3 regions of the Hymenobacter aerilatus genome follow, and region 2 is predicted to be linked to each of the others. Evidence: riboswitches for the same ligand, from Rfam matches in the RefSeq annotation. Region 2 holds a riboswitch; each other region holds the start of a gene.
What was found. A riboswitch is a leader RNA that binds a small molecule or an ion and turns the genes downstream of it on or off. The one in region 2 is predicted to bind cobalamin.
Positions count from the first base shown of each region.

Region 1: linked by a shared signal. The riboswitch ahead of MUN82_RS20625 (TonB-dependent receptor plug domain-containing protein) and the one ahead of MUN82_RS07070 (acyl-CoA thioesterase) in region 2 are both predicted to bind cobalamin.
Region 3: linked by a shared signal. The riboswitch ahead of metE (5-methyltetrahydropteroyltriglutamate--homocysteine S-methyltransferase) and the one ahead of MUN82_RS07070 (acyl-CoA thioesterase) in region 2 are both predicted to bind cobalamin.

Region 1 is NZ_CP095053.1:4,951,303-4,961,034, reverse strand. Features, by position in the region: gene MUN82_RS20645 (DUF4397 domain-containing protein) at 1-439, opposite strand, end outside; gene MUN82_RS20640 (hypothetical protein) at 666-1,178, shown strand; gene MUN82_RS20635 (class I SAM-dependent methyltransferase) at 1,206-2,441, shown strand; gene MUN82_RS20630 (DNA-3-methyladenine glycosylase) at 2,451-3,059, opposite strand; cobalamin riboswitch at 3,301-3,529, shown strand; gene MUN82_RS20625 (TonB-dependent receptor plug domain-containing protein) at 3,829-5,649, shown strand; gene MUN82_RS20620 (YncE family protein) at 5,678-6,790, shown strand; gene MUN82_RS20615 (hypothetical protein) at 6,888-7,169, opposite strand; gene MUN82_RS20610 (hypothetical protein) at 7,293-7,652, shown strand; gene MUN82_RS20605 (AraC family transcriptional regulator) at 7,649-8,221, shown strand; gene MUN82_RS20600 (B12-binding domain-containing radical SAM protein) at 8,384-9,732, shown strand, end outside.
Region 2 is NZ_CP095053.1:1,677,673-1,687,404, forward strand. Features, by position in the region: gene MUN82_RS07055 (SDR family oxidoreductase) at 114-908, shown strand; gene MUN82_RS07060 (CoA-binding protein) at 1,003-1,362, opposite strand; gene MUN82_RS07065 (NAD(P)/FAD-dependent oxidoreductase) at 1,452-3,035, opposite strand; gene MUN82_RS07070 (acyl-CoA thioesterase) at 3,250-3,657, opposite strand; cobalamin riboswitch at 3,837-4,037, opposite strand; gene MUN82_RS07075 (MFS transporter) at 4,144-5,424, shown strand; gene MUN82_RS07080 (hypothetical protein) at 5,433-5,900, opposite strand; gene MUN82_RS07085 (NADH:flavin oxidoreductase/NADH oxidase) at 6,078-7,166, opposite strand; gene MUN82_RS07090 (OmpA family protein) at 7,318-8,628, opposite strand; gene mgrA (L-glyceraldehyde 3-phosphate reductase) at 8,982-9,732, opposite strand, start outside.
Region 3 is NZ_CP095053.1:414,692-424,423, reverse strand. Features, by position in the region: gene metE (5-methyltetrahydropteroyltriglutamate--homocysteine S-methyltransferase) at 117-2,423, opposite strand; cobalamin riboswitch at 2,623-2,817, opposite strand; gene MUN82_RS01725 (3-ketoacyl-ACP reductase) at 2,964-3,680, shown strand; gene MUN82_RS01720 (T9SS type A sorting domain-containing protein) at 3,954-7,100, shown strand; gene MUN82_RS01715 (serine hydrolase domain-containing protein) at 7,330-9,732, shown strand, end outside.

The DNA.
Region 1 (9,732 bases), 1.9 Mb from region 2:
CCAGGTTTACGAAGCGTACCAGTGCATTGCCACTGGCAGGAGTCGTATAGTCATCCGGGATGGTTAGCAGGCTGGTTTGGGTAGTAGAGGCGCTATACGCAAACAGCGAGTAACGCTTACCACTTTCCGCGTTGAGCGAAGTGTTGGCTACAGCTACCTGGCTGGACTTGAGGCGCACTTCCACCGCACGGGTTCCGGCCGCTACGTTGAGGTAGTCGCTCTCGTCACCGTATTCTATGTCCTCCACCTTGGCGCCATCTACTAACAGATCTACTTCGGCGTTGGCATAAGGGGCTGCATGATAGGCCATCACACGTGCTTCGGCGGGATTGTTGCTATCATTGTTATCGTCGCTGCAACTTGTAAAAGAAAGGGTTAGGGCAGCTGGTAAAACAGCCCACAAGAGACTCCGACGCAGCGTTTTTACGAATGGCTTCATTGATGAAGAATTTGTGAAGAAAAAAAGATGTAGTGCCTCAGAACGTCTTCTGGCTGCATTTTGTTGGCCCAGCACTCTTATTTTCTCTTCTGGCTCTCATATTTTTTTGGTTTTTTTTGCTGGTATGCGCCCTTTCTTCCCCTCATTTTTTCGCGCATTTGCGCTAACCATTTTTGGTATTTTTACTATATACATTGGAGCTCAAGCTCAACAGGCACTTACTCCTATGGGACAATTTATCCGCCTGAGTCCTGAGGATAAGGACCGCGGATTGAATGGACCGCAGACCAACTTTTATTTTGCTACCGACACCAGCACCAACTACCGTAACGCGGGTTATTTTGGGCAGAAGCTACGTCCCTATTTGGCTGACAATACCGAGGCGCTGAGCTTTCTGAACGACTACCGGCGGCAGAAGTCGCTGCATTTGGCCGAGCGACTGGTGTTTGTGAGCTCTGTGGCGTTGTATGGTCAGCAAGTATTGGCTGGCGACGAGCGGCAGTACTTCAACAACACGCAGAAGGTAGCCGTGGGTGTAGCTGCCTTCAGCTTATTGGCCAACGTACTCATCACGCGCCATACCAATACGCATTTAATTCGGGCAGTAGAAACGCACAATAGTATGTTGCCGGCAGCACGACACGGCGCACTATGGCAGCGCTATCGTCCTACTACAGTTGGCATGAGCGCCACCGCCACTGGTCGGCCTTTGCTGGCTTTGAGCTGGCAGTTGCACTAATTCGCCGCTTTTTGCGTAGATAGGGGCATGGAATATCCGTTGCCCGCGGCGGCTCGGCAGTACGTAGCCGACCACCTGCACCACGACCCGGCCCAGCTGGCGTTGCAGGCCCGCCGCTTTCCGGGGCTCCCCGTCCCCGAGCTGGTCCGCCAGATTCAGGCCCGCCAAAAGGCTCGCACCAAGCTGCCTGCCTGGGCCGAAAACCCCGAATTGATTTTTCCGCCTGCTCTCTCCGTAGAGCAGGCGTCGTCGGATCGTACGGCTGCGTTTAAAGCCGAGCTGGTAAGCGGCCAGCGCTTGGCCGACCTAACAGGTGGCTTTGGCGTAGATACCTGCTACTTCGCCAGCCGCGTGGCGGAGGTGCACTATGTGGAGCGCAATCCGCAGCTGGTTCAGGTAGTACAGTACAACCTAAACCAGCTGGGCATACAGAATGTGCACTACCACGCCACGGATGCTCTGGCCTTTCTGAAAAGCACACCCGAAACGTTCGACTGGCTCTACCTCGACCCAGCCCGCCGCGACACAGCTTCGCGCAAGATTTTTCGGTTGCAGGATTGCGAGCCGGATGTGCTGCGCATCCTACCCTTACTATTGCATAAGGCTCCGCGCATTCTGCTCAAGACCTCGCCTATGCTTGATATTGAGTTGGCTATTCAGGAGTTGAAGCACGTGCGTCGCTTGTGGGTACTGGCTGTGGACAATGAGTGCAAGGAGGTGCTATATGAGCTGGGAGGAGAACCCGCCGTGGACCCCGAGCGCTACGCCGTGAACCTGACCCGCACTGGCGAGCAGCAGGAGTTTCGCCTGAACCGGGCCCGCGAGGCCCGCGCTGTGTCGCGCTATGCCGAGCCCCAAGCCGAGCAGTACCTGTACGAACCCAATGCGGCTATTCTGAAAGCGGGTGCCTTTCGTAGCATTGGCAATGCCTTCGAGCTATTGAAGCTGCACCAACACAGCCACCTTTACACTTCCGACGCGCTACGTGCCGATTTTCCTGGCCGTATCTTCCGCATACAAGCTGTGGAGCGCTACGATGCCGATGCCCTCCTACCCTATCTTGGTTCCGAGGGGCGCGCCCATGTGACAACACGCAACTTCCCCGACACAGTAGCTGTGTTCCGGCAACGCACCGGTATCCGGGAGGGTGGGCACCTCTACCTGTTCGCCACTACCGATTTGCGTGGCCGCCTGATGGTGCTGGTGTGTGAAAAAGTGAAGCGCTGGAGTGGGGAGCTAGTAGCAGCAGTCCAATCGGCATAGCCTACTCTACTACTTTGCCGGGCTGGTCCACTGGCTATCCTTGATACGGAAGCGCCAGGGTAGGCTGGCTGCTTCCGCGCCGGCGTAGGCCAGCCCTACCCTAGCGCTGGCGCGCACCTGTGCGTCGGGGACATCTTCACCATGGTCTTCCAGCCAAAGCACATTCCCCTGCAAATCGGTGCCAGTGAGAGCGGGCGTAACGCCCAGCGCTTGTGTGAGCAAGCCGGGGCCGGCCGTTAGGTTGCGAGCTATGGACTCTAAACCGCGTCGTCGTAGCATCGTATCGATGCCTGCGGTGGGCTCGATGGCACGAATCAGGACGGTATTGGGCACATCGGCGGCGTTGGTAACGATGTTGAACAGGGTGTGCCGCTGGTACACGGTGTAGAGGTAGGCGCGGCCTCCCAGTTCATACAGCGCCTGTCCGTGTTGGCCGCGCCGCTTCAGGTGCATCGTCAGGGAGTTGTCCCCTTCATGGGAATATGCTTCGGTTTCGACAATGCGGCCACCCGTCAATTCATCATCTATGCGGGAAAAGACATATTTCCCTAGCAGCTCGCGGGCAATTTGGGTGGGATCGGGGCGCTGGAAAAAGGCGGCGGGAATTGTCTGAACCACGGATTCGCTCGGATTTTTCGGATTACACGGATTTTGTAGGCGAGGGTTTTCCACCCTGCTATAAACTCTGTCATCATGAGCACAGCGAAGGACCTTCTTATGCCTGAACGACAGTCGCCACAACGAATCGTGATATCGTGAAAAGATTCTTTGCAGGCTCGGGATGACAGATACCTTTTCACACACCCATCCACAAAATTCGTGTAATCCAGAAAATCCGAGCGAATCCGTGGTTCAGACAGTATCTTTGCAGCGTAGCGGTGGCCGGACCCCAAGTGCGGGGCGAGGCTGAAAAGGGAATCCGGTTCGAGGCCGGAGCTGTCCCCGCAACTGTACGCTTCAAGAAAGGGCTCGTCACGCAGCTGCCACTGTTTCGAGGAAAGCAGGTTTCGCACCGAAACCTGCCAGAGAAATGGGAAGGCGACGTGCCCGAAGCAAGCCAGGAGACCTGCCACTACATTTCCCATGTTCAGCGCCTTCGGTGGAAAGGCGGAGAACGAATGCAGCGGGCGGCTTCGGCCAACCGGTTTTTCCTGTTTTCGGCCTCGGCTACGCGGCGGGTTTCGGCTCGTAGCGGAGTTTTGAACTGACTTTTCCTACCCCGGAAATTTTGGTTCGGATACGTTTCTTACGCGCTACTTCTCCTAGACTTGCCCGTGCGCTACGCGTGCTAGCGGTAGTAGCAAGCCTATTGCCAGCCGCAGTGGCCCAAGCTCAACGTGCCCCTGCTGACACTAGCGTTGCTGCGCCGCATCTATTGCCTGCGGCTATGGTAGAAGCCGCTCGTCTGAGCCGCTATGCTGTAGGCAGCCGCCGCACTACCCTCGATTCGGTGGCCGTGAATCAACTGCCGGCCGGCACGCTGGCCGAGGCCCTGAGTCGACTCACGCCTATCTATCTGAAGAACTATGGACCGGGGCAGCTGTCGTCTATTACGCTGCGCGGCACTTCGGCCCGCCACACGGCCGTGCTCTGGAACGGTTTCAACATCAACCTGCCTACCCTGGGTGAGGCCGACTTTGCCCTACTGCCTGTGAATGGTGCTACCAGCATCACAGTGCAGCCTGGCCCGGCCAGTGCGGTGTACGGCAATGGTGCACTAGGCGGCACGGTGCTGCTATCGTCGCCGGTGCAGTGGGGCGCGGGGTGGCGCGGGCAGGCGCAGGCCGATGCCGGCAACTATGGCCTCCGGGCGGGCAGCGTAGAGAACAGTTTCAGCAATGAGAAACTAGCCTTGCGCACGGCTGCTTCCTACCGCGAGGCGCAAAACGATTTTCCCTATCAGGAGCGCACCATTGATGGGCTGGTAGAACGCCGGCAGACCAACGCTGCCTACCGGCAATGGAGCCTCACCCAGGATGCCACCCTGCGCCTAGGCCAGCATGGCGAGCTAATGGGCGCTGTGTGGCTCACAGATGCCGACCGCCGCATTCAGCCTGCCATCGGCGCTGCCAACGACAACGCCCAGGAGCGCGACCAAAGCCGCCGCCTGCTGGCTGGCTACCGCCACGTGACCAGTCGCCACGAAACGGGCGTGCGCGTGGCCTGGTTTGAGGACATTCTGAACTACCGCAGCAACACGGTAGCCCAAAGCAACTCGCGGGTGCGCACCAGCCAGGCGCAGGCCGACCACAGCATCCAACTTCGTTCTAACCTGAGTGTACGGGTAGGCGGAGAAGCCCAACACTTTGCGGCCCGCGTGGATGGCTACGGTCAGGACCTCACAGAAAACCGTTTCTCCGGCTATGCCCTGGTGCGCTACGACCCTGCGCCTACCTTGCGTCTCACGGCTAACATCAGGCAGGCGTTCATTCCGGGCCGGCGGCCGCCACTGGCCCCTATCCTGGGCGGCGAGTGGCAGGTATGGCAACAAGGCACGCACACGCTGGTGCTGAAGGGTAGCGCCGCTCGTAGCTACCGCGTGCCTACCCTCAACGAGCGGTACTGGCGCCCCGGCGGCAACCCCAACCTACTGCCCGAAACCAGCTTAGGCTACGAGGGTGGTGCACAACATACCTTCAAGCCTACGCCTACCCTCTCGTTACTCACGGAGCTGACGGCCTACCGCCAGCAAGTGCGCAACTGGGTGCAGTGGCTTCCTGGCGATACGGTGAGCTATTGGTCGCCGCGCAACCTGCGCCGGGTGCGGGCGCAGGGGTTAGAGTTGAGCACGGAACTGGGCTGGCAGCCGGGGCGCTACGCCCTCACGGCGCGGGCGGCCTACGCCTACACCCAGTCGCGGAAGGTAGGCGGCTACGCATTCGACCCCGACCCGGTGGGCGTGCAGCTGCCCTATGTCCCGTTGCACACGGTGGCTTTCACCACGCGCCAGAGTTGGCGTGGTTGGCAACTGCTCACGCAGAGCACCTTCACCAGCTTCCGTTACACCGACGCCTCAGCTACCACCTTCCTACCCTCCTATTTCCTGCTGAGTGGGTCGTTGGGCTACACCTTCACCACCCGCAACACTTGGAGCCTAACCGCGCTGGTGCAGGGCTTTAACCTTACCAATCTCACCTATAACAGCTACGAAGCGCGCGCTATGCCCCCGCGCAACGGCGTGCTGAGCCTGCGCGTGAGTTGGCGCTAATCCTGCTTTTCACACTTTTCTTTCTTACATGACACAACGTTTTCTTTCCTTCAGTGCACGCACAGCCCTTATTCTGGCTAGCGGCCTAACCCTTTGGAGCTGCGATCCAGACAACGACAACGACGCCTCGCCGGCTGGCAGCGACGTATTTATTGTGCAGGAAGGCAATTTTAATCGGTCTAATGCCGAGGTGGTCGGCTTCAACAGCGACGCGGGTGCTATTACTAACTCTGCTTTGTTTCGCTCGGTGAACAACCGCATCCTGGGTGATGTAGCCCAATCGATGACAGTAGTAGGCAACACGGGGTATATCGTGGTGAATAACAGTAATAAGATCGAGGTAGTGAACCTGCCTAATTTTAATAGCAAAGCCGAAATTTCGAAGTTTAGGAATGCTGCTGGCAATGAAGACATACTTACCCTACCCCGCTATTTTGCCGCGAACAACAATAAAGGCTATGTATCGCAAACGGTGAAATACGGTAGCACAGGTCGGGTGTCAGTCATTGATCTGGCGACGAATACTGTCACCAAAACCGTTTCAGTAGGTGTACAGCCCGAGCAAGTAGTGGCTGTGGGTAATAAGCTTTTCGTATCAAACAACGGCGGCAATACCATTAGCGTCATCAATACCCGAGTGGATTCAGTGGAAGCCACCATCACTGTAGCTGATAGCCCAGCCAGCATGGTAGTAGATAAGAACAACGCCCTTTGGGTGCTATGCTCTGGTAAAAGCACTTACGGCCCAGCGCCGGACTACACGCCCATCGTGACTGTACCCAGCAGCATCGTGCGCATCGATCCGAACACTAACGCCGTGACGGCTACCTTGCGCTTCGCAGCGGGCCAGCAGGCGGGCGGCCTTCGCACCAACGGCGCCAAAGACCAGCTATTTTTCCGCCGCCAGTCGGGCGTTTACCGCATGAACATCACTGATACAGCCCTGCCCACTACGCCCCTGTTTCAGCGCCGGGGTGGTTTCTATAGCCTCGATGTAGACCCACGTACGGGCCTCATCTATGGCTCACCGGAAAACTTTACAGGCACGGCCCGCTTCTTCCGCTATCAGACTACTGGCCAGGTTATCGACTCCTTTACTATCGGGACCAGCGCTAACAGCTTTGTGTTCTACAACCGCTAACCTTTCCTTCCGAGCTACCCCGAAAACAAACTACCACAACGGCCCCGCACAGTGCACTGTACGGGGCCGTTGTGGTAAAATCAATTCTGCCAGTTCCTTAGTCAGCTTTGCCGTCGTGGTTGTGGTCGGTGGCGTGCAGGTTTTTATCGTACTGCTGCTCGATGGTTTTCTGGCCGGCGGTATCGGGTATGGCGTTGGTAGAAGATGCAGTGTCCAAGTCACGACCTGGGGTAGCCTCAGACATGCCAAAGTCTTTGGTGGTGCCGGTTTCTACATTGGTATCGGCGTTGTCGGTGCCAGTGCTGCATGCACCTAGCAGGGTAGCCGAAGAAACAAATAACGAGGCGGCCAGTAGGCGCAGGGTCGAAAGAGTTTTCATGAGGTAGGGAAAGCGAAAAATCAGCGAGGAGAAATTAATGGTACGGCGGAAGGCCCCTGCGGTTTTCATCTGCCGCCAGAACACGCAGGTAATGATATATTTGTAGTCCGTTGCGCTGCACTTATGGCCCGTACTTCCTCTTCTACCTTTGATTTTCCACGTTTGCGACGTCAAGCGGGCATTTTAGCTGGCGCGAGTCTGCTATTGGCCCTGCTGCTGATCAGCTACACATTCGGCGTGAAAAATCATTTTTTCGCCAGACTATTTTCCGCCTTTTTCGTATTTTTCTGGCTGTTGGCAGTCACTTTTCTGGGCGTTGTACCGTTCGTGAACTGGGCTGCCCGCAGTTGGTTTGGCAAGGAGTGGGTTTCCGACTCGTTCACAAAAACGTCTTCGCGTCGTTCATCTGCCTCAACCTCACCTTCGTCTGCGCGTACACCTACCCGAACTGCCTCTCGATCCAGCCAAAAACGACACCCGTGAAAACCACACTCTTACACATCAAAAACATGGTGTGCCCCCGGTGCATCGACGCCGTGCGCACCGTGTTGGAACAGGCCGGCTACCGGCCCACTGAAGTAACGCTGGGCCAGGCTCAGCTAGACCGCACTACCCCCGCTGACCCTACCGCCGTGGCGCCCATCCTGCAAGAAGCCGGATTTGACGTGTTGACCGGCCGCGCCGAACAACTCACCGAGCAAATCAAGACTTCTCTGACGGAGTATCTAGAGCACCTGCGCACTGCCCGGATGCCCCTTACCACCTCGGCCTTCCTGACGGAACGCTTTGCCGCTACCTACTCGCACCTAAGCAAAGTTTTCTCGCGCACCGCCAACCTCACTATTGAGAAATACCTGATTCGCCTCAAGATTGAGCGTGTGAAGGAAATGCTGAGCTACGGCGAGCTAACCCTTAGCGAAATTGCCGACCAGATGCGCTACAGTTCCGGCCAGCACCTGAGCAACCAGTTCCGCCAAGTGACGGGCCGCTCCGTAAGCGAATTCCGCCGCGACCTGATGCCTAAGCGCTTATCACTGGATAAGCTGGGGTAATACAGAACTATCCGTACAAAACCGGCGGGGTAGGAGCTATGTTCTTCTATCCCGCCGGTTTTGTTTTGGGTGTCACCGCTCACCAACGGCAACGGGCTAAAACAACGTAGCGCGCCGTACCTTTGCGGGCACCTTTACCGCCGGTTGGCGGTTGTTGTCGCCGTGTCTAGTCCCCGCATCCTGCTCATCACCCCGCCGCTCACGCAGCTGAATACGCCCTACCCGGCCACCGCCTACATCAAAGGCTTTCTGACGGGGCGCGGCTACCAGGTCACGCAAGCTGACTTAGGGCTAGACCTAGTGCTGAAGCTGTTTTCGCAGGAAGGCTTGCGGCGTGTGTTTGCGGCTATTGAGCAAGGTGGCTTCGAGTTGAGCGACAACGCCCGACGCATGGTACGTCTGCAACGCAGCTACCTGACTACCATTGGTCCGGTCATTCGCTTTCTGCAAAACAAGGATACTACCCTGGCACCGCGCATCTGCCACGCCCGCTACCTCCCCGAAGCCAGCCGCTTCGACAACGTAGCCGACTTGGAAAGTGCCTTCGGTACGATGGGCCTCACCGACCAGGCCCGCCACTTGGCTACGCTCTACCTCGAAGACCTGGGCGACCTAATCAAAGAGACGGTAGGGCCACAGTTTGGCTTTTCGCGCTATGCTGAGAAGCTGGGTATGTCGGCCACCTCGTTCGATCCGCTGCACGAGGCCCTGCAAGCCGCACCCAACCTGCTGGATCAGATGCTGGAGGAACTGCTGGATGCCCTAGTGGCCCGCGTGGAACCGGACGTGGTAGGGTTTTCGGTGCCGTTTCCGGGCAACCTCTACGGGGCGCTGCGGCTGGCGGGCCGTGCCAAGCAGCTCCGCCCGCGCATCAAAACTCTGATGGGCGGTGGCTACCCCAACACGGAACTGCGCCAGCTGAAAGAGCCACGCTTTTTTGATTATATCGATTACCTCACGCTCGACGATGGCGAAGGGCCGTGGCTGCGGTTGTTGGAATATTTGAGTCAAAAAGGCCGTCATGCTGAGCTTGTTGAAGCATCTCTACCGTTAGCAATTTCTGCGTCTAACAACGAAGCAATAGAGATGCTTCGACAGGCCCAGCATGACGGCCTAGACTCTCCCCTACCCTTCCAGCGCACTTTTCTGCGCAATGCGGCTGGGGAGGTAGAGTACGTCAACCAACCCTTCCCCGACATTCCGCACCCCGAGGTAGGCACGCCTGACTACTCCGATTTGCCACTCACCGAGTATCTGTCGGTAATTGAAGTGCTAAATCCCATGCACCGCCTTTGGAGCGATGGGCGCTGGAACAAGCTGACCATTGCCCACGGCTGCTATTGGAAGCGCTGCTCTTTCTGCGACGTGACGCTGGACTACATCAGCCGCTACGAAACCGCACCGGCTACCCTACTGGTAGACCGCATCGAGCAGATTATTGCTCAGACTGGTCAAACAGGGTTTCACTTCGTGGATGAAGCCGCCCCGCCCCTGGCCCTGCGCGACCTAGC
Region 2 (9,732 bases):
TGAATTGATAAAAATAATTGTACGCAATGTGGCGCAGGGCAGAGGGCAGGAGGGCAAGCACAACAATTCAACCGGAAGCCTTGTTGTATGTATCTACATCAATTTTCACTGATATGAGTACAATGCAAGGGAAAGTAATGCTGATTACAGGTGCAGCCATGGGCCTGGGCTTGGCCGCCGCCAAGGAGCTAGCGAGCCAAAGTGCTAACTTGGTGCTAGTTGACTACAACGAGCAAAGCCTGCAAGAGGCGCAACATGCAATTACTGGGCAGTTTCCAGCGGTAGAGGTGCTGACCGTCGTGGCCGACGTGTCGGACGAGGCGGCCGTCAAAAACTACGTAGCCGAAGCCGTTGCTAAGTTTGGCCGTATCGATGGTTTCTACAACAATGCCGGCATTGAAGGCAAACAGGCCAGCATCGCCGAGTACGATATAGTCGTGTTCAAAAAAGTAATCGACATCAACCTGATGGGCGTGTACTACGGATTGCGCTACGTACTGCCCGTAATGCAGCAGCAGGGTAGTGGCCGCATTGTGAACGTGGCTTCCGTAGGCGGTATCCGGGGTGTGCTAAACCAGATGCCCTACGTAGCCAGCAAGCACGCCGTGTCGGGCATGACCAAAAACGCGGCCCTAGAATACGGCCGCTACGGCATCACCACCAATGCCATTGCGCCCGGTGCTATTCTGACACCTATGGTAGCCGAGGCGTTCAAACAAGTGAATCCTGCCGACCCCAAGCAAGCTGAACAACAATACGCTAGCCATAATCCTACCCGGCGTCTGGGCCTGCCAGAAGAGGTAGCGAAATTGGTAGCTTTTCTGCTAAGTGACGATGCCTCCTACGTAAGTGGGCAAACTATTGCCGTTGATGGCGGGGAGTCGAATATGTACGGCAACGCCGAGTAAGACTTGATAGAAAAACAGCCCGACCGCAAAAGTCTCCACATATAATCGTGGGGACTTTTGCGGTCGGGCTGTTTTATACAGCGAAGCAGTTGTTTTAGTAGTTGCCTACCGATAGCATCACTAGCGTACAAGCCTCTTCGGTACGGATGCCCTTGGCCTGGGCCATGCGCTCCAGCTCCTCGTTCTCGGTGCCGGGATTGAAGATGATGCGTTTGGGCTTGAGGTCCAGGATGTACTCATACCAGCTGGGCTGGTTCTGAGGGCCAACGTACAACGTCACGGTATCCACATCTTCCTCGGTGGGGCGGTCGGTGTGGATGTCGAGGCCAGCCACTTGGCCCTTGCGGATGCCGACGGGCACCACCTCATGGCCGTAGTTTTTGAGCATGTTCACAGCCCGGAATGAGTAGCGGGCGGGGTTATCACTGGCCCCAATAACAACAGTCTTTTTCATAAGCTATTGGCTATCAACTGTTGGCTGATAGCTTTAATGTGTAAATGGACAGAAACTTCTGTGTACGAAAGAAAAGAGGCTAATAGCCATCAGCTAACAGCTGCCTTAACCGCTTCCGCGCACCGCTCGCCATCCATAGCCGCCGACACGATACCGCCGGCGTAGCCCGCCCCCTCACCGCACGGAAATAAGCCGCGCACCACCGGGTGCTGCAAAGTGTCCCGGTCACGGGGGATGCGCACCGGCGACGACGTGCGACTCTCTACCCCCACAATCTGTGCGGCGTTGGTGGCATAGCCCGGAATCTTGCGCCCGAAGTTTTCGAAGCCTTGCCGCAGCCGGTTTGCCAGGTTTTTGCCCAGCACCTTGTCCATCGGCACCGACACCAGGCCGGGCTGGTAGGACGTTTCCAGCAAGTCAGCCGAAACCTTGCCTTTCAGGAAGTCGCCTAGCCGCTGAGCCGGGGCTACCTGCGTGTTGCCAGCTAGCTGGCAAGCGCGCTGTTCAATCTGCTGTTGTAGGTGCAGACCGGCCAAGGCGCCGTGCTGGCGCACGTCCATATCTTCCAACTCCACGGCCGTTACAATGCCAGAATTGGCAAACTCCGAGTCGCGGCGGCTGGGCGACATGCCATTGACCACCACCTCGCCGGGCGCGGTGGCTGCCGGCACAATAAAGCCGCCAGGGCACATGCAAAACGAAAACACGCCCCGCTGCCCGCCCTGGCCCTGGGTTTGGTGCACCAGCGCATAGGAAGCGGCCGGCAGCAGGCCGCGGTCGGGGAGGCGGTACTGGGCCCGGTCGATGAGCTGCTGCTGGTGCTCCACGCGCACACCCAGCGCAAAGGGCTTAGCCTCGATGAGCACGCCGCGGCGGTGCAGCAGCTCGTAGATGTCGCGGGCGGAGTGGCCGGTGGCTAAGATGACGGCATCGGCCAGCAGTTCCTCGCCCTGGGCCGTGACCACGCCACGGAGGTGGTTCTCAGTTAGCACCAAATCGTCTACCCGTGTGTCAAACCGTACCTCACCACCGGCTGCGCGCACCGAGTCTCGCAGGGCGGCCACCACGGCCGGCAGCTTGTTGGTGCCGATGTGTGGGTGAGCATCTATCAGAATATCGGGGGTAGCGCCGTGCTGCACCAGTAGGCGCAGGATGCGTTGTACGTCGCCGCGCTTGGTAGAGCGGGTGTAGAGCTTACCATCGGAGTAGGTGCCCGCGCCGCCCTCGCCGAAGCAATAGTTGCTGTCGGGGTTGACGAGCTGCTGTTTGTTGAGGGCCGCTAAGTCGCGGCGGCGGGTGCGCACGTCCTTGCCCCGCTCCACCACAATAGGCTTGATACCGAGTTCAATGGCCCGCAACGCCGCAAACAGCCCGGCCGGACCCGCTCCCACAATCAAGACCGTACGGCGGGCACGGCTCACGTTGGGAAACTGAAACCACGGGCCAAACAGCTCGGCCGGGGGCGCCGTGCGGTAGATGTCGGCGCGCAGGCGCACCAATGGCTGCCGGCCGCGGGCATCAATGCTGCGTTTGCGCAGGTGCACAAAATCGGCCTGGCCGGGGCGTAGGCCGGCGGCTGCCAAGAGGGCTTCGTAGCGCGTAAATTCGTCGTAGGCATGCTCAGGCGAGAGCAGCAACTCGACTTCCTGGGGGGAAGCAGTGGTAAACAACATGGGTGAAAGGTAGTTACCCTTTAAACCGGAGTAGGAAAAGGACCACAAAGATACAGAGGAGCAGCTTTTTCTGGCAGAAAATAACCATTAGAATGTCATTCCGAGCTTGTTGAGGAATCTCGTGTGCCACGGTAATTTCAATCGTCAGGAATTAGCGGGAGCACGCGAGATTCCTCGACAAGCTCGGAATGACGTTCTATCAGTAAAAGTCCTGTTATCCTACTGCCTCCACCGGCTGATCCAGGATGCGGATGGGGCGCTTATTTTCGTCGATGGCTACGAACGTGAAGACGCCTGAAACGGCTTTTTCGCGCTCCTCGGAGTACATCTGCTCCACAAACAGGTCCACGCGCACTTTCAGGCTGGTGTTGCCTACGTGCTCTACGCGGCCAATCAGCTCCACCAGCGTGCCGCCGGGAATGGGGTGAGTGAAATCGACCCGCTCAGAAGATACCGTCACCATTTTCAGGCGCGAAAAGCGGGTAGCCGTGATAAAGGCTACCTCGTCCATCATGTGCAGGGTAGTACCGCCAAAGAGCGTGTCGTAGTGGTTGGTGGTGTTGGGGAATACGGCTTTGAAAATGCGCGTCTCGGCACGGGTAATTTTCTCTTCGAGGGTCATCACAAGTCAGTGAAAGGGTGAAACGCTCTTCGACGGCTTTTCGAAGGAAGCCAACCCACAACCGAGCCGATGCAGGGTAGGAAAAAGCGTACGACTCCTGGCCGGTGGCGCGGGGCGCTCCGGACGGCTCGTGTGCTTCCTCCATACCCGACAATGGCCCCAGGCGCGGGGGCTACCTACTTGTCAGTCGGCGGTAGGCAGGTTTCCTGACTTCGTGCCGTGTCGCCCGACCCTTCTCACCCGGCCGTGTAGGCAGGCAATGGGTAGCAAGCGGGGACACCGTGGTGGCACTCACAGTAGCGCGTCTGTTCGGGAGTTGCACCCGATTCCCTTTTTCGGGCCGCACCCGCGGGGCGGCCACCTTCCGTCGTCTGTTGGAAAACAGGCAAAGAACAACTGCCGGCAAAGGTAGATGCTGGCGCGGGAATACCGAAAGCCGCTTTACGCCGCGTACCTTGCGGCATGACAACAGCTCCTACCCGCACGATGGCCTCGCGGGTGAAATCCATCTTCAGCGGCTCCATTGGCAATCTGGTAGAATGGTACGACTGGTACATCTACTCGGCGTTTGCGCTGTACTTCGCGCCGGCTTTCTTCCCCAAAGGCAACCAAACGGCGCAGCTGCTCAACTCGGCGGCCATTTTTGCGGTAGGCTTTCTGATGCGGCCGCTAGGCGGGTGGCTGCTGGGCCTCTACGCCGACCGCCAGGGCCGGAAAGCGGCTCTGCTGCTGTCGGTGGTGCTGATGTGCACCGGCTCCCTGCTCATTGCCCTCACGCCCGGTTATGCTACCATTGGCGTGTTCGCGCCCGTACTGCTGGTGGTAGCGCGGCTGCTACAGGGGCTGAGCGTGGGCGGCGAGTACGGCACCTCGGCCACCTACCTCAGCGAAATAGCCGACCGAAAGAATCGGGGCTTCTTTTCCAGCTTTCAATACGTGACCCTGATAGCAGGGCAGCTGGTGGCGCTATTGGTACAACTGGCTTTACAAGCGCTGCTGACTTCGGAGCAGTTGCACGCCTGGGGTTGGCGCATCCCGTTTGTGATAGGTGCAGCAGCGGCCGTGGTGGCGCTATTTCTGCGGCGGCACATGGAAGAAACAGACGCGTTCGTAAAGAAAGATCAACCCGCTGGATCGGCGCCGGAGAAAGAAGAAAGCAAGCTGCGCGTGCTGCTGCGCTACCCTCGCGAGGTGCTCACGGTGGTAGGCCTCACGCTGGGCGGCACCATTGTATTCTACACCTTCACCACCTATACCCAGAAGTTTCTGGTAAATACCGCAGGCTTCACAAAAGACCAGGCCACGCTGGTGTCGTTTGGGGCGCTGGCGGTGGCCATGGTGCTACAACCCGTAGTGGGGGCACTGTCGGATAGGGTAGGGCGGCGACCGGTGCTGCTGGCGTTTGGGGTAGGCGCCACCCTGGGTACTGTGCCCCTCATGACAGCCTTGGGCCGCGCTAGCAGCAGTTGGGAAGCGTTTGTGCTGCTGGTCATCGCCATGCTCAATATGAGCGGCTACACGGCCATCAACGCCGTCGTGAAAGCCGAGCTGTTCCCAACCGAAATTCGGGCTTTGGGGGTAGGGCTGCCTTACGCCCTCACTGTGGCTCTGTTCGGGGGAACGGCCGAGTATGTGGCGCTGCTGGCCAAGGAATACAACGTGGAGGCGTGGTTCTATTGGTACGTGACGGCCTGCGCCATCATTTCCCTCATCACCTACCTGCGCATGGCCGATACCCGGCACACCTCGCGCATCAACCAGGAGTAGCACACACACTAACCGACCGGCGCTGGCGGCGTGTCGTGGCGGGCGTTCCACTCTGCTAGTAGGGGCAGTAGGTGGGGCGAGTCGTCGCTGATCCAGTGCATCGCCGAATCTGTATCGGAAAAATATTGCGCATCGAAGCGGATGGCCGGCTGTGCTAGGTCGTGCAGCGCGTTTATGGCCAACTGGTTGTGGGTTTGCCCACTATCCAACACCAGCACCAGGCGCTCTAGGGGTAGGGCTACCAAACCGGGCATCCAGTGCGTACCCAGCCATATTTCATCATCTACCGACAGGTCGGGTACGCTGTTCATGTCAATTACCAAGCGCCGCACAGCCAGTTGCTGGAGCAGTAAAAGCAACTGCCCGGCGCTGCGGCGGAGCTGTTGTACGTTGCGGCCACTGACCCACTCTACTCGCAATACGCTTGCTACCTCGTCATATTGCAAAACAAAATCAAGAATAGTGCGCAGAATCACAGATAAGATTTATAAAAATACAGCTATAAAAATACTAGCTATACTAGGATGAATCAATCTGGTACTAGCTTTTTTATTTTGGGAAAAATCAGCAGTTCTTCTGGCTTTAGCAAACAAAACCCTGGCCACCGTAGTAGCCAGGGTTGTAATAAAAGCTCGCGTTTCAATAGGTAAGTCCTACTTGCTTGTTCGCTTCGGCCGCTTGGCGCGCTCGTACTGCACAGGCCAGGGCAGGTCTGCGTCCAGTTCTGGGGCGGCGTGCAGGGGGAAGTATGGGTCGCGCAGAAACTCGCGGGCCAGCAGTACCAGGTCAGCTTGGCCTTGTTGCAGAATTTCTTCGGCCTGTTGGGCGGTGGTGATGATACCCACGGCCCCCGTTGGCAGGCCGGTTTGCTGTTTCACAGTTGCTGCAAACTCCACTTGGTAGCCGGGACCAGTGGGGATTTTCGCATCGGGCACGTTGCCGCCGGTGGAGGCATCCAGCAGGTCGACGCCGTTGGCCTGGAGCACACGCGCCAGCTGCACCGAGTCGTCTTTGGTCCAGCCGCCCTCGGTCCAGTCGGTGGCCGAAATGCGTACGATAACGGGGTAGTCGTGGGGCACCTCGGCGCGAATAGCAGCCACCACATCCAGCAGCAGGCGGCTGCGGTTCTCGAAGGAACCTCCGTACTGGTCGGTGCGCTCGTTGCTGAGCGGCGACAGAAACTCGTGCAGCAAATACCCGTGGGCGGCGTGCACCTCAATCAGTTGAAAGCCAGCAGCCAGGCTGCGGCGGGCCGCCACCCTAAAATCAGCCACAACCTGCTGAATTTCGGCTTCGCTCAGCGCGTGGGGCGTGGCTTTGTCGGGGGCGAAGGGTAGGGCGCTGGGCGCTACCACTTCCCAGCCGTCGGGCTGCGTGGCCGCAATGGCTTTGCCACCTTCCCAGGGCGGAGTGGTGCTGGCTTTGCGGCCGGCGTGGGCCAGCTGCACACCAATGGCGGTGCCCTGCTGGCGTACAAAATCAGTGATGCGCTTCAGGCCGGGTACGTGCTCGTCTTTCCAGATGCCTAGGTCCTGGGGCGTGATGCGGCCCTCGGGCGCCACGGCGGCAGCTTCTGAGAGGATGAGGCCAGCCCCGCCCACGGCGCGGCTGCCTAGGTGCACTAGGTGCCAGTCGTTGGCGAAGCCGTCCTCCGAGGAGTACTGGCACATCGGCGACACCACAATGCGGTTTTTAAGTTCAAGCCCGCGCAGACGCAGCGGGGAAAAAAGAAGAGTAGACATAGGGTAGGAAAAGCGTAAATGAAAACTTCCTCCCCGGCCGCAGCTTAGCTGAAACAGCCGGGATAGGAAAAACAACACGCTCCCTAATAAGTTACGACGCCTCTTCCGCGGGGCAGAAGAGGCGTCGTGTTGTAAGCAAAGAAAGCAGTGGTTATTTCTTCACTACCCGAATGCTGATGCGGCGATTGAGGGCGCGGCCCTCCACAGTTTCGTTGCTAGTGAGCGAGTGCTTGGAGCCGTACCCCTTGGCTTGCAGTTGGGCTACAGGAATACCCATATCAGCCAGGGCAAACATGGCAGTGCGGGCACGTTCCTCGCTTAGGTGCAGGTTTTGCAGGTCGTTGCCGAGGCTGTCGGTGTAGCCGCCAATCTTCACCACAGCGTTTGGAAACGACTTCAGAATGCCGGCCACGTTCACCAGTTGTTGGTGCGACTCGGCCGTGAGTACCGCTTTAGCAGGCTCAAAATACACGCGGTCGAAGTTGATCCAGCCCTTCGTGCGGTTCACCGGATCCACCTGAATGGTAGGCTCGGAGAGGAACGTGTAGAGGCGGTTTTCGGTGGAGCGGGCGCCTACCTTCTGGGTGGTGCCATTGGCTAGTTGCAGGATAACCGGCTGGCCCGTGTCGTAGATGTAGCTGTCGCTCTCGCTGTCGTAGTGGCCGGTAGCGGCCGAAGCAGCCGGATCGGTCGAAGCCGTAGTGGGCAGCGCCGCCGGAGTGGTAGTAGGCGCAGTGCCCGCATAAGCCGCAGTACCCGGCACGGCCGATAGCCGCTCGTGTCCGAAGTAATAGCCCAGGCTCACGGCGAGCAGCAGCAGCAGGCCCCATTGCCAGCGCAACGAAGAGGAGGTGCGTGCGTCGCTTGCTGGCTCCGGGGTACCGCCCCAACTGCCCACACCGGCCCGTACTAACTCGGGGGCCGCCCGGGGTGCCGGCTCGGGCAGGCTGGTGCTGGCAGAAGGCCACACAGCCGCTCCAGTTGTCCCCATCTCCTCCGGCTGACTTTGCAGGTAGGCACTAAGCTGCTGTACGCTCAGCTCTTGCTCGGCAGCGTAGCGCCCCAGCGCCGCCAGGGTAGCGGCGGCCACAGTGCCCAGCAGCGTGCGGGCCGCGGTGGGCTCCACATAGGCCGATACGGCCAATCGGTTGAGGGTAAGTGCGTAGGCGTCGCCCAGGAGGCCCTGCATCAGGTCGAGGCCGCGGCGCTGCCAGTCGGTGGTGTGCAGGTCGGCGAGGTGGTGGAGCACGCCGGCCCGGTACGCTTCCTGAGCCAGTGTAGCCAGCACCTCAGTGCCTCCCGGCCGCTGAGTGCGCGCCATCAGGTGCTGTACCACCAAGATGGCCGATTGGTTGACGACCTGCTCGACACCCCCTTCGTTCTCCTGTACGGCCGCGCTAAGCTGGGTAACTTGCTGCGCCGTGAAGGAGCTTTTCACCGTTTGGAGTAAATTCTTGCCCATAGAAAAACCATCGTGAAAGGTGGGAATAGATGCTCCGAAGGTAAAGAAATTTATCGTCTTCAAACGCAATTGTATATAGATAAAGTGCTAATGTTCAGTTATATAAGTTGTATTAAATTGCCGCTTTTTGCACTTTTCTGAGTAAATGTCCAACGTCGTCAGCACGCAGGAGTAAAAAGCTGGCCTCTGCTCCCGGAAAAGTGCTTTTCACGCAGAAGCCATAGGTTGAATTATCATCTAGGAAAATTGTGGCGCTGTTGGTCTATCAATACATTCTATGATAACAGTCAAGGGGGAGCCGAATCCAACATTCGGCTACCCCTTGGCAATGAAAATACGTGGTTTCAGTAAGTCTACCGTGCTCCTAAAATCTGCTCAATCCGTTGCAGTTCGTCGTCCTGGAAACCAGTATTGCGCAGGCACTGCAGAGAGTCAAGCAATTGGGCCGGGCGGCTGGCGCCAATGAGCACCGACGTCACGCGTGGGTCTTTTAGCAGCCACGACAAAGCCAGTTGAGCCAGGCTTTGGCCACGCTCCTGGGCCAGCTCGTTCAACTGCCGGATCTGCTCCAGGCGCTCGGGCGTCAGTTGCTCGGGCGTGAGGTGGCGGCCCTCGCGGCCCGCCCGCGAGTCGGCCGGAATGCCGTGTAGATACTTATCCGTCAGCATGCCTTGGGCCAGCGGCGAAAACGGAATGCAGCCCACGCCCTTCTCCTCCAGTAAATCCAGCAACCCACCTTCCACCCAGCGCTCAAACAGCGAGTACTTGGGCTGATGGATCAGGCAGGGCGTGCCCAGCTCACGCAGAATCCGGATAGCCTCAGCGGCCTCCTGAGGTTGGTAGTTGCTGATGCCCACATACAGCGCTTTGCCCTGGCGCACCACGTGGTCGAGGGCGCCCATAGTTTCCTCCAAAGGCGTTTCGGGGTCGGGACGGTGCGAGTAGAAGATGTCCACGTACTCCAGGCCCATGCGCTTGAGGCTCTGGTCGAGGCTGGCGATGAGGTACTTGCGTGAGCCCCACTCGCCGTAGGGGCCGGGCCACATATCGTAGCCGGCTTTGGTGGAGATAATCAGCTCGTCGCGGTAGGGTAGGAAATCTTCT
Region 3 (9,732 bases), 1.3 Mb from region 2:
GACAAGCGTACCAACGACTCGTTCTGCGGGCATAAGGTCCTTCGCGCTGCTCAGGATGACAGAACATCAAAACTCACCCTTTCACCTTCTCAATCTCTCACAAACATCCCCTTTCACTACTTCCCTACCCTGGCGCGCACATGGTAGGCGGCTTGCACCATGTTGCGCAGGGCGGCTTCGGTTTCGGGCCATTTGCGAGTTTTCAGGCCGCAGTCGGGGTTTACCCATAGATTTTCGGCTGGTAGAAGCGTTTGCGCTTTTTCCAGCAACGCTACCATCTCAGTGGTGCTGGGCACGCGGGGCGAATGGATGTCGTACACGCCCGGCCCAATCTGATTGGGATATTGAAAATCGGCGAAGGCGGCCAGCAACTCCATCTGCGAGCGGGAGGTTTCCATGGTAATCACGTCGGCGTCCAGCTCGGCAATGGCAGGAAGTATTTCGTTGAACTCCGAATAGCACATGTGCGTGTGAATCTGGGTTTCGTCGCGCACGCCGGCAGCGGCTACCCGAAACGCCTGTACGGCCCAGGCCAGGTAGGTAGGCCAGTCGGAGCGGCGTAGGGGCAGCCCTTCCCGAATGGCAGGCTCGTCAATTTGAATCAGCTGAATACCAGCTTTTTCCAGTGCAAGCACTTCTTCGCGAATGGCCAGCGCAATCTGCAAGGCGGTAGTGGCCCTTGGCTGGTCGTCGCGCACAAACGACCATTGCAAAATGGTTACCGGTCCCGTCAGCATACCTTTTACATATTGCTGGGTCTGGGCCTGCGCGAAGGTGCTCCAGGCCACAGTCATGTCCTGCGGGCGGTGAATGTCGCCGTACAGAACAGGCGGTTTCACGCAGCGCGAGCCGTAGCTCTGCACCCAGCCGTTTTTGGTGAAAGCAAAGCCGTCGAGCAGCTCGCCAAAGTACTCCACCATATCGTTGCGCTCAAACTCACCGTGCACCAGCACATCCAGCCCTACCTCTTCCTGCCAGCGAATCACGTCGATGGTAGCGTTCTGCAAGGCTTCATCGTACTGCTCGCTGCTCAGTTCTCCTTTCTTGAAGCGGGCACGCAACTGCCGGATGTCCTCGGTCTGCGGGAAGGAGCCGATGGTAGTCGTGGGGAACAACGGCAGTTGCAGGTGCTCCTGCTGCCGGGCCTGCCGCACCGCAAACGGGCTCCGGCGGCGCGCATCTGCCTCCGTAACGGCGGCGGTACGCTCCTTGATATGGGTACGGTGGATACGCTCCGACTTGCGGCGGCTATCCAGCGCCTGTTGGTTTTGGCGTAGCAGGTCCTGAGCACTATGGTCTGCAATCTGACGCAATTCTTCTACTTCGCGCAGCTTCTGCTTCGCAAAGGCCAGCCAGTTCTTAATTTCCGGCGTCAGCGTCGCGTCGTTGGTTTCCAGGTCCAGGTCGCAGGGGCTGTGGAGCAACGAGCAGCTGGGCGCCAGCAGCACCCGCTCGGTGCCCAGCGCTGCTACTGCTTTTTCAAGCAGCGCCAACGACGCCTGGTAGTCGTTCTTCCAAATATTGCGGCCATCTACCACGCCCAGCGACAGGCTTAGCCACTGCGGCACCAGCGGCAGCACAGCATCCAACTGCTCTGGCGCCCGCACCAGGTCTAGGTGCAGGGCGCTGATGGGTAGGCTCACGGCCAGCTCGGCATTGTCGCGCAGGCCTTCGAAGTAAGTGGCTACAAGTAATTTGAGCCCGGGGCAGCTGCGCGCCAGTTTGGCGTAGGCAAACAGGTAGGCGTCTTTTTCAGCAGATGTTAGATCAAGAGCTAGGTAGGGCTCGTCGAGCTGCACCCAGGTGGCACCGTACTGATGCAGCTTGGTTAGCACCTCCACGTACACGGGCAGCAACCGCTTCAGCAACTCAATCCGGTGGAAGCCCTCTTCCTTTTCCTTCCCCAACAGCAGGTAGGAAACCGGCCCCAGCAGCACCGGCTTGGGCGTGGTGCTGAGCGTGTTGCGTGCGTGAATGAACTGATCGAAAATGTGCTCCGAAAACAGCCGAAACTCCTGGTCGGCCGTGAACTCGGGCACGAGGTAGTGGTAGTTGGTGTCGAACCACTTCGTCATCTCCATCGCCGTGATGTCGAGGCCATTGCGCTGGTAGCCACGGGCCATGGCAAAGTATAGATCCACCGCGGTGTTCTGCGGATTTTCACTGAGCACGGGCGTGTAGCGCCTGGGAATGGCCCCTACCATCAAGCTGGTATCCAGCACCTGATCGTAGTAGCTGAAGTCGTTGCAGGGAATCAGATCGAGGCCGGCTTCCTGCTGCAACTGCCAGTTGTGTTGGGCAATGTGGCGGGCGGCGGCCTGCAATTCGGACAGCGTCAGCTGGCCCGACCAGTATTTCTCACTGGCCTTTTTCAGTTCGCGTTGGCTACCAATGCGCGGGTAGCCGAGGTTGTGCGTAAGCATAGTGCTTAGGGTGAAGGGAACAATAAATGGATTTATTGTTCTCGCAACGAGTACGTTACGCGCCCAACACAGTGTATGGCCTACCCTGCACCCTACCGTCCGGCGTGCATACGCACGCGCCAGCCTCCACCTCGCGGAGACTCTTAAGAAGACAGCAGTATGCAATTGACCAGACTACTGCTTCAGAGCGCGGAAGCATACGTCAAGGCGTAGAAAGGCAAGTCTCCTGGCTTGTACCATTACGATCATCCTTCTCATTCTGCCTGGCAGAACAATGGACGTGCTACGGATCGTAACTTGTTTGGGTACTTACAGTTGCGCGACAGCCCGTGATTCACACACGGTTCCTTATTAATTCCGGTATTACCCGAAAACCCCTCTACGGCAATTGATATTGCAAAGAACTAAGGGCAATGATACGCGAAATTTCCGGCGCAACAACTCGCAGGCTAGTTGGTTGCTAGTAGTCCTACCCCTTACCCCTACCTCACAGGGAACCTGGGGTAGGGCTCACCAACCTCTTTAATCCCCTTTACTTATATGGAAAATCTGACCGGAAAAGTCGCCCTTGTAACGGGTGCCGGCAAAGGCATTGGCCGCGCCGTAGCCGTGGCTCTGGCACACGAAGGCGTGCACGTGGGCTTGCTGGCCCGCTCCGAAAACGACTTGCGCAACGTAGCCGCCGAACTGGAAAAGCTAGGCGTGAAAGCTGCCATTGCAACGGCTGATGTAGCTGACCGAGGCGCCGTGGAAGCTGCCGTAGCGCAGATACAGCAGCAACTCGGGGCCATTGATATTCTGCTCAACAACGCTGGCACAGCCGCGTTCGGCAAGTTTCTGGAGCAGGAACCCGACGCCTGGGAAAACATTATCCGGGTGAACCTCATGGGCGTGTACTATGCCACTCGCGCTGTACTACCCGGCATGATTGAGCGCCAGACCGGCGACATTATCAATATTTCTTCCACGGCCGGACAGCGCGGGGCGGCAGGCACCAGTGCCTACTCGGCCTCCAAGTTTGCCGTGCTGGGCCTCACCGAGTCGCTGATGCAGGAGGTGCGCAAGCACAACATTCGCGTGTCGGCCCTCACACCTAGCACCGTGGCTACCCCGCTGGCGCAGGAGCTAAAGCTTACGGATGGCAACCCCGAGAAAGTGATGCAGCCGGAAGATCTGGCCGAGTTCATCATTGCCCAACTCAAGCTGAACCGCCGGGTGTTTGTGAAGGAAGCCGGGCTGTGGAGCACCAATCCGTAAAGCAGAAGTGCCTAATCGAACGAAGCTCCTGCTTACGATCTGTTTAGGAGGAGCTTCGCTCGATTAGGTACTTTCTTATTTTTAGAGAACTATGGTTAAACAAAATCCTTCCTATCGATCCGTAACAGCTCGTTTTCAACTTAGTATACCGATGGAATGGCTTTAACTTATATGTTCATTCACTTTTCAAACATCAGGCTTTGTAGACCCAATCTTCATAAAGTAAGGCAATAAGTTTGTAAGGACTCTGGCACTGTTTTACCTGCCAGCGTTATGAAACATTTCTTACTGACTAGTTACCTTATCATAGGTTTCACTAGTATCAGCCAAGCGGCTACTTTCACTGTTACGAACACTGCCGATGCGGGCACCGGCTCATTACGGCAAGCTATTACCGATGTGAATGCCGCCGGTGCTGGGCCGCACACTATTGCCTTCAATATTCCCAGCAGCGCGCTTACGGGTTCTTTTGCAAGCCAGCGGGCCTTAATCACGCTTGCATCTGCTTTACCCAACATTACCGTAGCGAATGTCACGCTTGATGGTTTTACGCAGACCACAACCGTAGGCAATACGAACACAGGTACCTTTGGCACCACCGCGACTGTAGGAATAGATGGGCTGGCTGTGTCTCCCGTGGAACGACCTGAAGTTGAAATTAGCTTTCCTACAGGCTTCTCCGCACTTACTTGCACGGCCGCAGGATTTACTATCCGTGGTGTTGCCATACATGGAGGCTCTGACCAGTTCAACAGTGCAGCCCTGACTTTGAATGGCAGCGGTTTCAGCGTAGTGAATTGCCTTATAGGTACCACGGCACTCGACTACGGCTACCCAGCAAATGCTCCCTGCGCTTCGTTTGGCATTACCATTGGCACTGGCGGGGCAGGCAGTGTTACGAACTCCTTAATTGGTTTTACGGGCAGCTCGGGTATCTACGTCATTAATGGTGCTGCTAACACCGTCAGCGTTACGGGCTGTCAGTTCAACCAAAATGGCTACACCAGAGGCGGAGGCGACGGCATTACACTAGGTAGGTCCGGAACGGCGGTTGCTGGGCCAGCAACCGTTCGCGGCAATTTGTTCACGGCTACCAACTCTAGTGCCGTGCAATTCGAAATTGGCTCTGTTTCAGCCTCTATCATTGAGAACAATACGATGCTCGCCTCGGGATTAGGTGGTAACGGCACCAATACAGCCTCGCTGGAGGGCTCGGCTATCTGCTACCTCCAGCGCGACGGCACCCGCACCGGTACGAATGCTGACATTATCCGACGCAATATTATTCAAGGCTCAGAAGCCTCTGGTATCGTGGTTGGCTATGGCCAGCGCAACGTGCGCATTACGGAGAATGCTATTTATAGCAATGGCTTGCTGAGCATCGATCTAATCGATAACTCTGCTATTCGCGTGGGTACAGCTGCTCCTAACGCCGATACGTACGGTAACGGGGATGGGGTAACGCCTAACAGCGGAGCCTTTGGTACGAACACGGCATCTCCTAACTACCGCATCAACTACCCTATTTTCACTGCTGCTGCTCTGAATGGCAATACGCTTACAGTAAGCGGCTACGTAGGTACGGCAGCAGGTCAAACTGACTTTGGAGGTGCTACCGTAGAGATTTTTGAAGCAGTAGATGATGGCAACAATGACGGCACCATTACAACTACTTCTTCAGGATCTGTCCCCCACGGCGAAACCCGCCGCTACCTTGGCTCGATTACGGCAGCCAGCAACGGAACCTTTACCAACGTTGCGCTTACCGTCAGCAATCTGGTAGCGGGCAACGCCATTAGCGGCACCGCCTGGCTTACAGCCCGGGGCACCTCAGAAGCATCGAATAACTTCACTGTGACGGCTGCTGCCCAGTTTCCAGTCGCTAATGATGTGGTCAACCCCGTTTTGCAAAATATGGCGCCTCGCACAGCACTAACGGCCGCACTGGATGCTACTACTCCTAGTGGCACTACCATCACCTCTTTCACGATCGTATCGTTGCCAGCAGCGGCTTCTGGTGTGCTGTACTATACCAGTGGGAGCACCACCAGTCTTGTGCAGGCAGGTCAGGTAATTCCATTTGCAGACCGAGGCAACTTGTCATTCGATCCGGCAAGTGGCTTCTCAGGTGAAGCGGTGGTTGGTTACACAGCCACCAACAATACAGGCACAGTAAGCGCGGGCAATGCCACACTCACTATTCCGATTAACAATCCGCCTACTGCCAATAATATAACAAACGCCACCATTGCTAACACAGCTGGCCAAACAGCTATAACATCGCTCAGCGGGACAGATACCGACGGTACTATTACAGCCTTCACAATCACGACCATTCCTCCCGCTGCCGCAGGCGTGCTGTACTACAACAATGGTACAGCTACAGTAACCGTGACAGCAGGCACAGTTGTAAGCTTTGCCCGTGCAGGCCAGTTACTTTTCACTCCGGCTGCGGGCTACAACGGGCAGGCAATATTCCAATACACAGCCACCGACAACCAGAACGGGCTGAGTAGCGCGGCCACCTACACTATTCCGGTAGGCACCGGTACCAGCACAGCTACCAATGCCCAGCCAGTGGCTGGCAACGTCACGAACTCCACTATTCCGCGCAATGCAGGAATTACGTCCATTAACAGCTTAATTGGTACAGACTCGGACGGTGCTGTGGTAGGCTATACAATCAAAACGTTGCCCACCAGCGGTACGCTTTACTTCAACAGTGTACTGGCCACGGTGGGTATGCAAATTCCGTTCAACCAAGCCAATTTGTTGGCTTATCAACCTAGTGTCACAGGAGCTTACAGTTTCAACTATACAGCCACCGACAACTTAGGACTGGAAAGCTCCGCAGCAGCTACCTTCTCTATTCCGGTTGGGGCACCGCTACCGGTAGTGCTCAAGCAATTTGCAGTGGTAGCCCGCAAAGAAGATGCCCTGGTTACGTGGGCAACGGCCCAGGAACTACGCAGTGCCTATTTTGCCGTGGAGCGCAGCTTAGATGGTACCCAGTACAGCGAGATTGGCCGGGTGAACGGGCAAGGAGCCTCCTCTTCCAGCCACACCTACTCATTCACAGATGCCGGTATTGGGCGCGAGTTGCCAGGTATGGTGTACTACCGGTTGCGGCAAGTAGATCTGGATGGCACTATCTCCTATAGCCCTGTACAGGCTATCCGCTTTGGTGCCTCAGTGGTAGTGCAGGTATTGCCTAACCCAGCTAGCCAGGAACTGCATGTGCAATTACCCGTTGCCGGTGCCCGCTGCCTGATCTATTCTCCTGCTGGCAGCCTACTGCAAACTACCACCACTACGCACACCTCAGCAACGCTAGATGTTCGCTCGCTGGCCTCGGGGTTGTACATTCTGCGCGTAGAAATGCCGCAGGGCAGCTCAGTACATCAGTTTATAAAAGAGTAACTCTTTCTCTTTTGCCCCCACCCAAACGCCCCTGTTGCTTTCCGCAGCAGGGGCGTTTTGCTGAAGTACCACGTCAAAGCGCTATTCTGGCTAGTACGGTCAGACCACCTCAAACGCCCCAGGGCTGCACAAGCGCATTAGCATATTCTTCTGCTGGGGCAGATGCAACTATTTCCCTCCTAATTCCTCTATTTTCGCAACTTACGTATCTCAACTGTTGCGAAATACCTTGTCTACCTCTCGTCTTCTACCGTGCCTGTTGCTGCTGTTCGCGCTGCTGCACGCCCCGGATGCTTCGGCCCAGCGGCGGCGGAAGCCAGCCAAAACTCCTGCGCCAGCCGCTTCATTGAACACGCCTGTGCCTTTTGCCCCGCAGCTCAGCTCACGCTGGGTTGATTCGGTGATGGCCACGCTGACGCCCGACCAGCGCGTGGCGCAACTGTTTATGGTGGCCGCCTACTCCAACCGCAACCGCGCGTTCGAGGATTCGGTATCGACTCTCATTCAGCAATATGGTATTGGGGGGCTGATCTTTTTCCAGGGTGGCCCGGTGCGGCAAGCCAAGCTACTGAACCGCTACCAGAGCCAGAGCAAGGTGCCGCTGCTGGTGGCGCTGGATGGGGAGTGGGGCCTGGGCATGCGCCTAGATAGCACCATTCGGTTTCCCTACCAGATGAGCATGGGCGGCCTCCGCGACAATCAGCTGCTCTACGACATGGGGAAGGAAATTGCCCGCGAGTTCAAGCGCATTGGCATGCACGTGAACTTCGCGCCGGTGGTAGACGTGAACAATAACGCTGCCAATCCCGTGATTGGCTACCGCTCGTGGGGCGAGAACCGCGAGGACGTAACCGAGAAAAGCTACCAGTACATGCGCGGCATGCAGGATGCTGGCGTGCTGGCCGTGGCCAAGCACTTCCCCGGCCATGGCGACACCGACACCGACTCGCACTTGGCCCTACCCCTCATTCGGGTAGACCAGCGCCGGATTGATACGTTGGAGCTGTTTCCATTTAAAAGCCTGATTAAGAGCGGCTTGGGTGGTATGATGGTGGCCCACCTCAACATCCCGGCCCTCGACAGCACCGGCCTACCCTCTACCCTCAGCAAGCCCATCGTGACGGGCTTGTTGCAGCAGAAGATGGGATTTGACGGTATGATTTTCACCGACGCCATGAACATGAAGGGCGTCATCAGCAAGTACCCGCCCGGCGAGGCCGATGTGCGCGCCCTGCTCGCCGGCAACGATATTCTGGAATTCTCGAAAAACATTCCGCTGGCCCTGCGCATGGTGCGTGAGGCCATCAACCGCGGCGAGCTAACGCAGCAGGAAATAGACAGGCGCTGCCGCAAGGTATTGGCCCTCAAGCAATGGGTAGGCCTCAACCATTACCGCCCCGTGGAGCTAAAGAACCTGTATCAGGACCTGAACACGCCCCACGCCGAGTACCTCACGCGCCGCCTCTCGGAGCTGAGCGTAACGGTGCTGCGCAATCAGCAGCAAACCCTACCCCTGCAGCGCCTCGATACCCTGCGCATCGCCACCCTGGCCATTGGTACCACCGATACCACCTACTTCCAAAAAATGGTGGCCGACTACGCCACTACCAAGCACTTCTGGCTGCCTGCCTCCGCCAGCCTCGACGAGCTGATGCGCATGCGTGAAGCGCTGAAGCCTTATAACACCATCTTGGTGGGCGTGAACAACCTGGGCCGCCTACCCGCTACCAACTTCGGTGTGACGCCCGAAACCAACGTGCTGCTGCGCGAGCTGAGCACCGGGAAACAGCGGGTAGTGGTCAGCGTGTTTGGCAATGCCTACGCCGTAGACAAGTTGCGCGATCTGAACCGCGCCACCGCCGTGGTACTGGCCTACCAGGAAAGCCAGAACGCTCAGGAAGTGGCCGCCGAAATCATTTTCGGGGGCGTGGGTGCCACCGGGCGCCTGCCCGTTACCATCAACCAGCAGTTTCCGTACGATGCCGGCCTCACCACGCAGGGCGGGCAGCGCCTGGCCTACTCCTACCCCGAGGCAGTGGGCATGAGCAACAACCTCGAACATCGTATCGACTCGCTGATCAACAATGCTATTGCGGCCAAGGCGTTTCCCGGCGCAGAGGTAGTTATTGCCCGGCGCGGCACGGTGGTGCTGCGCAAAAGCTACGGCACGCACACCTACCCTACGGCCGGCCAGAAGGCCCGGCCCGTCACGAATACCGACCTGTACGACATGGCCTCGGTGACGAAAATTACGGCAGCCCTACCCGCGCTGATGAAGCTGCAAGACGAGGGTAAGTTCTCGCCCGAAATGACGATGGGCCAGGTGTTTCCGGAGTTCAAAGGCACCAACAAAGCCGATCTGAAGCTGCGCGACGTACTTACCCACCAGGCCCGCCTGAAGGCCTGGATTCCATTCTGGAAGGAATACACGGCGCCCAAAGGTTTGCTCAACAAGCGCCCGGATGCCGTTACGGTATCGGATAAGAAGCCGAGCGAGATGAGCCGGCGCTACTTCCGGGCCGATTCGTCGGCGCGGTTCCCCATCCGGGCAGCCAATAACGTGTGGGTGCGCAAGGATATGCCCGACCGTATTCACCGGGAAATTGGCGCTTCTCCACTGAACGAGAAGCCG